One region of the Streptomyces sp. NPDC046261 genome, then DNA from elsewhere that is predicted to be linked to it. Evidence: riboswitches for the same ligand, from Rfam matches in the RefSeq annotation. Region 1 holds a riboswitch; each other region holds the start of a gene.

Region 1 (3,267 bases):
TCGCCGAAGCGGCCGACAAGGCCCGCGAGGCGTGGCGGCAGGCGCTGCTCGAGCGCGGCATCCTGCCCTTCCTGCGCGAAGCACTGTCCAACGGGTCGGGCACGCGCCCTCCGTCGGTGCGCCGGCAGCCCGCCGGCCCCGGCCGCACCCCCCAGCTCGGCTACTCCCGGCCCGGCTTCTCCAGCCCCGACAGCGACCCGTCCCCGTCCACCCGTGCGGGCTTCACCAGCCCGGATTTCACGAGCCCCGAGTTCGGCGGCAAGGACCACCGGCCCGAATAGGCCGGTGGTCCACCGGTCGGTTCAGTCCGCGATCGGCAGATATACGCGATTTCCCGAGGCCGCGAACTCCTTGGACTTCTGCGCCATTCCGGCCTGCGGATCAATGGCTTCCCCGGCGGCGACGGCAAGATCTCCCCCGTGCTCACGGCGAATGTCCTGCGAGATCTTCATCGAACAGAACTTGGGTCCGCACATCGAGCAGAAGTGCGCCGTCTTCGCCGGCTCGGCCGGAAGCGTCTCGTCGTGGAAGGCGCGGGCCGTCTCCGGGTCCAGGGCCAGATTGAACTGGTCCTCCCAGCGGAATTCGAAACGCGCGTCGGAGAGGGCGTCGTCCCACTCCTGCGCCCCCGGGTGGCCCTTGGCGAGATCCGCCGCATGCGCGGCGATCTTGTAGGTGATGACGCCGGTCTTCACGTCGTCGCGGTCCGGCAGGCCCAGGTGCTCCTTGGGCGTGACGTAGCAGAGCATCGCCGTGCCCCACCAGGCGATCATCGCCGCGCCGATCCCCGAGGTGATGTGGTCGTACGCCGGTGCGACGTCCGTCGTCAGGGGGCCGAGCGTGTAGAACGGGGCCTCCTCGCAGATCTCCTGCTGGAGGTCGATGTTCTCCTTGATCTTGTGCATCGGGACATGGCCCGGGCCCTCGATCATCGTCTGCACGTGGTGACGCTTGGCGATCCGGTTGAGCTCGCCGAGCGTCCTCAGCTCCGCGAACTGCGCCTCGTCGTTCGCGTCCGCGATCGAGCCGGGGCGCAGACCGTCGCCCAGGGAGTACGTGACGTCGTACGCGGCGAGGATCTCGCAGAGCTCCTCGAAGTTCTCGTACAGGAACGACTCCTTGTGGTGCGCCAGGCACCACGCGGCCATGATCGAGCCGCCGCGCGAGACGATGCCGGTCTTGCGGCGGGCGGTCAGCGGGACGTAGCGCAGCAGCACGCCGGCGTGGACGGTCATGTAGTCGACGCCCTGCTCGGCCTGCTCGATGACCGTGTCCTTGTAGATCTCCCAGGACAGTTCCTCGGCCTTGCCGTCGACCTTCTCCAGGGCCTGGTAGAGCGGGACGGTGCCGATGGGGACGGGGGAGTTGCGCAGCACCCACTCGCGGGTGGTGTGGATGTTGCGGCCGGTGGAGAGGTCCATGACCGTGTCGGCGCCCCAGCGGGTCGCCCACGTCATCTTCTCCACCTCCTCCTCGATGGAGGAGGTGACGGCGGAGTTGCCGATGTTGGCGTTCACCTTGACCAGGAACTTCTTGCCGATGATCATCGGCTCGATCTCCGGGTGGTTCACGTTCGCCGGGAGCACGGCGCGCCCGGCCGCGATCTCCTCGCGGACCGTCTCGGGGGAGACGTTCTCGCGGAGGGCGACGTACTCCATCTCCTCGGTGATCTCACCGCGGCGGGCGTACGCGAGCTGGGTCACCGCGGCGCCGCCACGGCCCCGGCGGGGCTGGCGGGGGCGGCCGGGGAAGACGGCGTCGAGGTTCTTCAGGCCGCCGCGGGGCGAGGTGTGCTTGATGCCGTCGTCCTCCGGGCGCATGGGGCGCCCGGCGTACTCCTCGGTGTCGCCGCGGCCGATGATCCAGTTCTCCCGGAGCGGGAGAAGACCGCGCCGTACGTCCGTTTCGACTGCCGGATCGGTGTACGGGCCTGATGTGTCGTACAGCTGTACGTCCTGGCCGTTGGTGAGGTGGACCCGCCGCACCGGGACCCTGAGGTCCGGCCGCGAGCCGGTCACGTAGTCCTTGTGCCAGCCGATCTCCCGGCCGGTTTCGGACGTGCGTGCATCCTGCGAGGTCATGAGACCAGTCTCCCTACGCCGGCATTACCCGGTAACAGGTTCGGCGGTCGACGCAGCGGCGTCCGTACGTGCTTCGTACGGAGGTCAGCGCCCTCTCAGCCCGGTGCTCCGAGCTCCCGCGATTGCAAAAGGTGGCACCACGCTAGCGCCTTCCGGCGCGGGGCGGCCAGGGGGGCTTGCGATGATCGGGGGGTGACCCCCACTGACCACAGCTCCCCCACCCCCCACGCACACGGCCATGCCCACGGGCACGGCCACTCCCACAGCCACGGCCCCGCGACACCCGTTTCGGCGCATCTGCGCAAGGTGATCGCGGCGGTGCTCATCCCCTTCGCGGCCGCCGTCGTGACCGGCCTGATAGTCCTCTGGCCCGGCGGCGCCCCACCTCATCAGCACACCGGCGTGGGCCTCGACCAGAAGACCGAGTCGGGACGGGTGGTGAAGATCGAGGAGTTCGACTGCCCGAAGTCCGGCGGACAGCCGCCAGGGCAGCAGCAGGCACCACCCGGTGCGCCGCCCGCCGACCGCGGACCGTGCGAGAAGGCCACGATCGAGGTGGCCTCGGGCCCCGACAAGGGGAAGACCTTCACGGAGGTCGTACAGCCGAGCGCCTCCCGCCGCTATGACGTCGGACAGAAGGTGGTCCTGGCGTTCGCGCCGAAGGCACCCGAAAATCTGCGCTATTCGGTCACGGACGTGGACCGGACCTTCCCGATGGCGCTGCTCGCGGTCGTCTTCGCGCTCGCGGTCGTGGTGGTGGGGCGGCTGCGCGGGCTCTTCGCGCTGATCGCGCTGGTGATCAGCTTCGGGGTGCTGACGCTGTTCATCCTGCCCGCGATCCTCCAGGGCTCGAATCCGCTGCTGGTCGCCGTGATCGGCGGCAGCGCGATCATGCTGATCGCGCTGTACATGTGCCATGGACTCACGGCCCGGACCTCCGTGGCCGTGCTGGGCACGCTCATGTCCCTGCTGGTCATCGGCCTGCTGGGGTCGCTGTTCATCGAGTGGGCCCATCTGACGGGCAACACCGACGACCAGACGGGCCTGGTCCACGGGCTGTATCCGGAGATCGAGATCCGCGGCCTGCTGCTGGCCGGCATCATCATCGGCTCACTGGGCGTGCTCGACGACGTGACCGTCACCCAGACCTCGGCGGTGTGGGAGCTGAAGGACGCGGATCCCACCG
Region 2 (3,267 bases), on a different contig from region 1:
CGGCTCGCCGAGCGCAAGGCCATCAGGGCACCCCTGGTGCCGCTGGCCATCGGCGGCGCCGCGATGACCGTCGCGGGCTATGTCAACGGCCCCGAGGGCGCGTGGGTGGCCATGGCCTTCACCGCGCTCGCCGTGCTGGTGTGGCGGATGACCGAGCCGCCGGACGACTACCTCAAGGACGTCACCGCCGGCATCTTCGCGGCGTTCTACGTGCCGTTCCTCGCCACCTTCGTGGCGCTGATGCTCGCGGCGGAGGACGGCGCCTGGCGGGTGCTGACCTTCCTCATCCTGACGGTCGTCAGCGACACCGGGGCCTACGCGGTGGGCTGGCGGTTCGGCAAGCACAAGCTCGCCCCGCGCATCAGCCCCGGCAAGACCCGTGAGGGACTCCTCGGCGCCGTGGCGTTCGCGATGGTGGCGGGCGCCCTGTGCATGCACTTCCTGATCGACGACGGCGTGTGGTGGGAGGGGCTGCTGCTCGGCCTCGCGGTCGCCGTCAGCGCCACCCTGGGCGATCTCGGCGAGTCGATGATCAAGCGGGACCTGGGCATCAAGGACATGGGCGCCCTGCTGCCCGGCCACGGAGGGATCATGGACCGGCTGGACTCGCTGCTGCCGACGGCGCCGGTGGTGTGGCTGCTGATGGTGGTGTTCGTGGGCTCCGCCTAGATCGATCAGGGCCCGGGAGCGGGCCAGGTACCCTGGAAGGGCTCGTCGCTGCGCGGCGGGCCCTTTTCCGGCCCCGCGCACGCGGGGGTGCCCCCTTCAGAAACCTCCGGGTTCCGGCATGTCCTGCCGCTGGCTCCGCGATCGCGGAGATCATCCGCTCTCGTCGCAATGAGGAGTTTTCGCTCATGGCCCCCGCGCCTGGAGAACTGACGTTCGTCGCCCCCCGCGGGGCCAAGCTGCCCCCGCGGCACCTTGCCGACCTCACCCCCGCCGAGCGCCGCGAGGCCGTCGCCGCGATCGGCGAGAAGCCGTTCCGCGCCAAGCAGCTCTCCCAGCACTACTTCGCCCGGTACGCGCACGACCCGGCGTCCTGGACGGACATCCCGGCCGCCGCCCGCGAGAAGCTCGCGGGCGAGCTGCTGCCGGACCTGATGAGCGTCGTGCGGCACATCTCGTGCGACAGCGACACCACCCGCAAGACCCTGTGGCGCCTGCACGACGGCAAGCTCGTCGAGTCCGTGCTGATGCGCTACCCCGACCGGGTCACCATGTGCATCAGCTCCCAGGCGGGCTGCGGCATGAACTGCCCGTTCTGCGCCACCGGCCAGGCGGGCCTGGACCGCAACCTGTCGACGGCCGAGATCGTGCACCAGATCGTCGACGGCATGCGCGCCCTGCGCGACGGCGAGGTCCCCGGCGGCCCCGCGCGCCTGTCCAACATCGTCTTCATGGGCATGGGCGAGCCGCTGGCGAACTACAAGCGCGTCGTCGGTGCCATCCGCCGGCTCACCGACCCCGAGCCCGACGGCCTGGGCCTGTCCCAGCGCGGCATCACCGTCTCCACGGTGGGCCTGGTCCCGGCGATGCACCGCTTCGCCGACGAGGGCTTCAAGTGCCGGCTCGCCGTCTCGCTGCACGCGCCGGACGACGAGCTGCGCGACACCCTCGTGCCGGTCAACACCCGCTGGAAGGTCCGCGAGGTCCTCGACGCCGCCTGGGAGTACGCGGAGAAGTCCGGCCGCCGCATCTCCATCGAGTACGCCCTGATCCGCGACATCAACGACCAGGCGTGGCGCGGTGACCTGCTCGGCAGGCTCCTCAAGGGCAAGCGGGTGCACGTCAACCTCATCCCGCTCAACCCCACCCCCGGCTCGAAGTGGACGGCGTCCCGGCCGGAGGACGAGCGGGCCTTCGTCGAGGCGATCGCGGCCCACGGCGTGCCCGTGACCGTGCGGGACACACGCGGCCAGGAGATCGACGGGGCGTGCGGCCAGCTGGCCGCCACCGAGCGCTGATACTGTCCCTCTGCATCAGCTCGTACAAATGAACAATCCGACAGGGGAGCGCAGCAAGCGCTGAGAGTGCGGCACAGCCCGCAGACCCTCGGACCTGATCCGGGTCATACCGGCGTAGGGAGTCAGCACCACCATGAACACCAACCTTCGGCGTGCCCTCGGCGCGGCCGCCGTCGCCGCGCTCGGCCTGCCCGCGCTGGCCGCCTGCGGCGGATCGGACGACAAGGGCTCCGACGGGTCGAAGAGCAAGACGGTCACCCTCGTCTCGCACGATTCGTTCCTCGCCTCCGACGCCGTGCTGAAGGCGTTCACCGAGCAGACCGGCTACACCGTCAAGGTCCTCAAGAGCGGTGACGCCGGCCGGGCCGTCAACCAGGCGATCCTCTCCAAGAGCCACCCGCAGGGCGACGTCTTCTTCGGCGTCGACAACACCTTGCTCTCCCGCGCGCTCGACAACGGCCTGTTCACGCCGTACGAGGCCAAGGGCCTGGACCGCGTCCCGAAGGAGCTCCAGGCCGACGCCGCCGAGCACCGGGTCACGCCCGTCGACACCGGCGACATCTGCGTCAACTACGACCGCGCCTACTTCGCGGACCACAAGCTGGCCCCGCCGCGGTCCTTCGACGACCTGATCAAGCCGGAGTACAAGAACCTCCTGGTCACCGAGAACGCCGCGACCTCCTCGCCCGGTCTGGCCTTCCAGCTCGCCACCGTCGCCAAGTACGGCGACGACGGCTGGAAGGACTACTGGAAGAAGCTCAAGGACAACGGCGTCGAGGTCGTCGACGGCTGGGAGCAGGCCTACAACGACCGCTTCTCCGGCTCCGCCGCCGGCCGGAAGGCCAAGGGCGACAAGCCCCTGGTCGTCTCCTACGCCTCCAGCCCGCCCGCCGAGGTCCTCGGCGTGAAGCCGGCGCCCGAGGAGGGGCCGACCGGGGTGGCGACGGGCACCTGCTTCCGGCAGATCGAGTTCGCGGGCCTGCTCAAGGGCGCCAAGAACACCGAGGGCGGCAAGGCCCTGATCGACTTCCTGCTGAGCAGGACGTTCCAGGAGGACATGCCCCTCCAGATGTTCGTCAAGCCGGCCAACCAGGACGCCAGGCTGCCCGAGGTCTTCACCAAGTACGGCGCGCGGATCGACAAGCCCGAGACGCTCGCGCCCGAGAAGATCGCCAAGAACCGCGACCAGTGGGTCAAGGAATGGTCCTCGCTCGTCCTGAAGTAGGTCCCGAAGCGGTCCCCGCGGCAGGTTCCGGAGCCACGGCCCGGCAGGCCCCCCTGCCGGGCGGTCCCCGGCGGACGG
Region 3 (3,267 bases), on a different contig from region 1:
CGCGTCACCTCGACATCGAGCTTTTCCGCGATGTCGGGGAGGTTGAGCCAGGCGGGGACGAGAGCATCGATCTTTGCGTCAATCTCGGTCACGGGACAAGCCTGCCATCCGGGACTGACAGCCGGTAGCCGGGTTGACCCGAGCCGGGCCCAGAACCCCCGTGGACATCACCCCACCGGGCGCTCAGAGCGCGGCGGACTTCAGCGGAATCGAGGCGTCCGCCGCCTTCGCGCGGTCCAGGGCGGCGCCCTTCTCGATGAGCTTGCGCCCCTGGGCGAGGTCGCGCGGCCGCCCCACGGCCAGCAGGGCCACCAGGACGCCCGAGCGCAGCCAGCACACCGTCCAGGCCGCTCCGGAGGGGTTGCCGCGCCAGATGAGCTCGTCGGCGCCCGCGTGGTGGCCCGCGTACTGCACGAAGCGCCCGAACTGCTCGGACCAGAAGTAGGGCACCGGGTCGTACACCGGGCTCTCGGCGGGTCCGTGGACGATGTTCTCGGCGACGGTCCGCGGCCCCTGCAGGGCGTTGTCCCAGTGGTGCACCAGCAGCCGCTCGCCGTAGCGGGCGGAGGGGAAGGAGGCGCAGTCGCCGACCGCGTAGACGTCCGGCAGGCAGGTGCGCAGCCGGTCGTCGGTGACGACGGAGTGGTCGGGGGCGAGCTCGATGCCCGAGCCGGCCAGCCAGGCCGTCGCGGGCCGCGCCCCGATGCCGACGACCACCGCGTCCGCGGGCAGGCGGGTGCCGTCGGCGAGGAGGACCGCGCCCGGCTCGACGGCGGCCACGCGCGCGCCCGTGAGGAGCCGGGCCCCGCTGTGGGCGTACCACTCGGCCATGTGGGCGGCGACCTCGGGCGGCATGGCGCCCGCCAGCGGCCGGTCCGCGGCCTCGACGACGGTCACCCGGCAGCCGGCCTCGCGCGCGGCGGTCGCCAGCTCCGCGCCGATCCAGCCGGCCCCGACCGCGACCACGTCGCGCTGCCCGGCCAGGACCGGGCGCAGCCGCTCCGCGTCGTCGACGGTGCGCAGCACGTGGACGCCCGGCCGGCCCTCGGCGCCGGGCAGGGTGATCGGCTCGGCGCCGGTGGCGATGACCAGCACGTCGTACGGGACCGGGCCGCGCCGCGTCTGCAGGACGTGGTCGTCCGCGCGCAGGCCGGTGACCTCCAGGCCGAGCTCGAGGTCGATGCCGAGCGAGTCGAAGTCCACCTCGAAGGCGGATCCCTCCGCCCTGCCGAGCAGCACGGCCTTGGACAGCGGCGGCCGGTCGTACGGCCGGTGGGGCTCGGCGCCCAGCAGGGAGATCGCGCCGTTCCAGCCCTGCTCGCGCAGGGCGACCGCGGTCTGCACGCCGGCCATGCCCGCGCCGACGATGACGACGCGCCGGTCACCAGGGGGATTCGTCTGCTCGCTCACCCGATCAACTGTAGGGCGACGGCCCGCGTCTGTCGGAGCACCGCGTGAGGAGACCTCTGACACAGCGTCACGAGGTTTGTCCCGCCTCACCCGCCTCGTCCGGGGGCGCGTTCCGGCGCCCGTCCGGCCGCCGGCACGGCGCGGCCGCCCTTCCGGCCGGTCCGCGGCGCGTACTAGGGTGGCCGCTGCACGCACTCGCGGGAGCCCGGACGCACCGGGCTGAGAGGGAGGCTGGACGGCCTCCGACCGTACGAACCTGATCCGGGTCATGCCGGCGAAGGGAGGGGCTGGACGCCCATGCACGCGCATCGCACCCCCGCGCACCGTTCCTGCGACGTCCTCGTCATCGGCGGCGGCGTCATCGGCCTGGTCACGGCGTGGCGCGCCGCCCAGCGCGGCCTGCGCACCGCCGTCGTGGACCCGGCGCCCGGCGGCGGGGCGGCGCGGGTGGCGGCCGGGATGCTGGCCGCCGTCACCGAGCTGCACTACGGCGAGCAGACGCTGCTCGCCCTCAATCTGGCGTCCGCGCGGCGCTATCCGCAGTTCACGGCCGAGCTGGAGGAGGCCAGCGGCCAGGACACCGGCTACCGCGCCTGCGGCACGCTCGCCGTCGCCCTCGACGCCGACGACCGGGCGCACCTGCGGGAGCTGCACGCCCTGCAGCAGCGCTCGGGCCTGGAGTCGCAGTGGCTGACGGGGCGCGAGTGCCGCCGGCTGGAGCCGATGCTCGCACCCGGCGTACGCGGCGGGCTGCACGCGCTCGGCGACCACCAGACCGACCCCCGGCGGCTCGCGCGGGCCCTGCTGACGGCCTGTGAGCGGGCCGGGGTGGTCTTCCACCGGACGGAGGCCGTCCGGGCCCTCCTCGCCGCGGGCCGGGCCACCGGGGCCGAGCTCGCGGACGGCACCCGCGTCGCCGCCGGGCAGACGGTGCTGGCGGCGGGCAGCCTCAGCGGCCGTCTCGCGGGCCTGCCCGAGGACGTGCTGCCGCCCGTCCGCCCGGTCAAGGGCCAGATCCTGCGGCTGCGCGTACCGGCCTCCCACCGGCCGTTCCTCTCCCGGACGGTACGGGCGGTCGTCCGCGGCGGCCCGGTGTACCTGGTGCCGCGCGAGAACGGCGAGCTGGTCGTCGGCGCGACGACCGAGGAACTGGGCTGGGACACCACCGTGACGGCCGGCGGCGTCTACGAGCTGCTGCGCGACGCCCACGAGCTGGTGCCCGGCATCACCGAGCTGCCCCTGGTGGAGACCCTCGCGGGGCTGCGCCCGGGGTCCCCCGACAACGCCCCGCTGCTCGGACCGACCGAGCTGCCGGGGCTGCACACGGCCACCGGGCACCACCGCAACGGCGTGCTGCTCACGCCCGTCACCGGTGACGTGATGGCCGAGGTCCTGACCACCGGGCGGCTGCCCGAGGCGGCCCGCCCCTTCTCCCCCCGACGCTTCACCCCCGCATTCCAGGAGCAGTCCGCATGACCGGCAGCGAAGTCGCCACCCCTTCCCTCAGCGTCAGCGTCAACGGAGCGCCCCGTGCCGTCCCCGCGGGGACGACCCTCGGCGCTCTCGTCGCGACGCTCACCGACGCGCGCGGCGGCGTCGCCGCCGCCGTCAACGAAGCCGTCGTGCCCCGGGGCCGGTGGCAGGAGACCGTGCTCGGCGAGGGTGACCGCGTCGAGGTCCTCACCGCGGTGCAGGGGGGCTGATCAGCACAGATGGCAGACGATCTGCTCACCGTCGCGGACACTTCCTTCACCTCCCGGCTGATCATGGGCACGGGCGGCGCCCCGAGCCTCGACGTGCTCGAGCGCGCGCTGATCGCCTCCGGGACCGAGCTGACCACGGTCGCCATGCGCCGCC

What was found. A riboswitch is a leader RNA that binds a small molecule or an ion and turns the genes downstream of it on or off. The one in region 1 is predicted to bind thiamine pyrophosphate.
Region 2: linked by a shared signal. The riboswitch ahead of ABZ956_RS03910 (thiamine ABC transporter substrate-binding protein) and the one ahead of thiC (phosphomethylpyrimidine synthase ThiC) in region 1 are both predicted to bind thiamine pyrophosphate.
Region 3: linked by a shared signal. The riboswitch ahead of thiO (glycine oxidase ThiO) and the one ahead of thiC (phosphomethylpyrimidine synthase ThiC) in region 1 are both predicted to bind thiamine pyrophosphate.

The regions. Positions count from the first base shown of each region.
Region 1 covers NZ_JBEYZU010000002.1:194,418-197,684, reverse strand. Annotated here, with positions in the region: gene ABZ956_RS05195 (hypothetical protein) at 1-281, shown strand, start outside; gene thiC (phosphomethylpyrimidine synthase ThiC) at 303-2,081, opposite strand; TPP riboswitch at 2,075-2,211, opposite strand; gene ABZ956_RS05185 (YibE/F family protein) at 2,274-3,267, shown strand, end outside.
Region 2 covers NZ_JBEYZU010000001.1:842,289-845,555, forward strand. Annotated here, with positions in the region: gene ABZ956_RS03900 (phosphatidate cytidylyltransferase) at 1-669, shown strand, start outside; gene rlmN (23S rRNA (adenine(2503)-C(2))-methyltransferase RlmN) at 855-1,964, shown strand; TPP riboswitch at 1,997-2,102, shown strand; gene ABZ956_RS03910 (thiamine ABC transporter substrate-binding protein) at 2,098-3,189, shown strand.
Region 3 covers NZ_JBEYZU010000004.1:197,785-201,051, forward strand. Annotated here, with positions in the region: gene ABZ956_RS10250 (Rv2175c family DNA-binding protein) at 1-92, opposite strand, end outside; gene ABZ956_RS10255 (FAD-dependent oxidoreductase) at 184-1,410, opposite strand; TPP riboswitch at 1,598-1,710, shown strand; gene thiO (glycine oxidase ThiO) at 1,708-2,886, shown strand; gene thiS (sulfur carrier protein ThiS) at 2,883-3,113, shown strand; gene ABZ956_RS10270 (thiazole synthase) at 3,123-3,267, shown strand, end outside.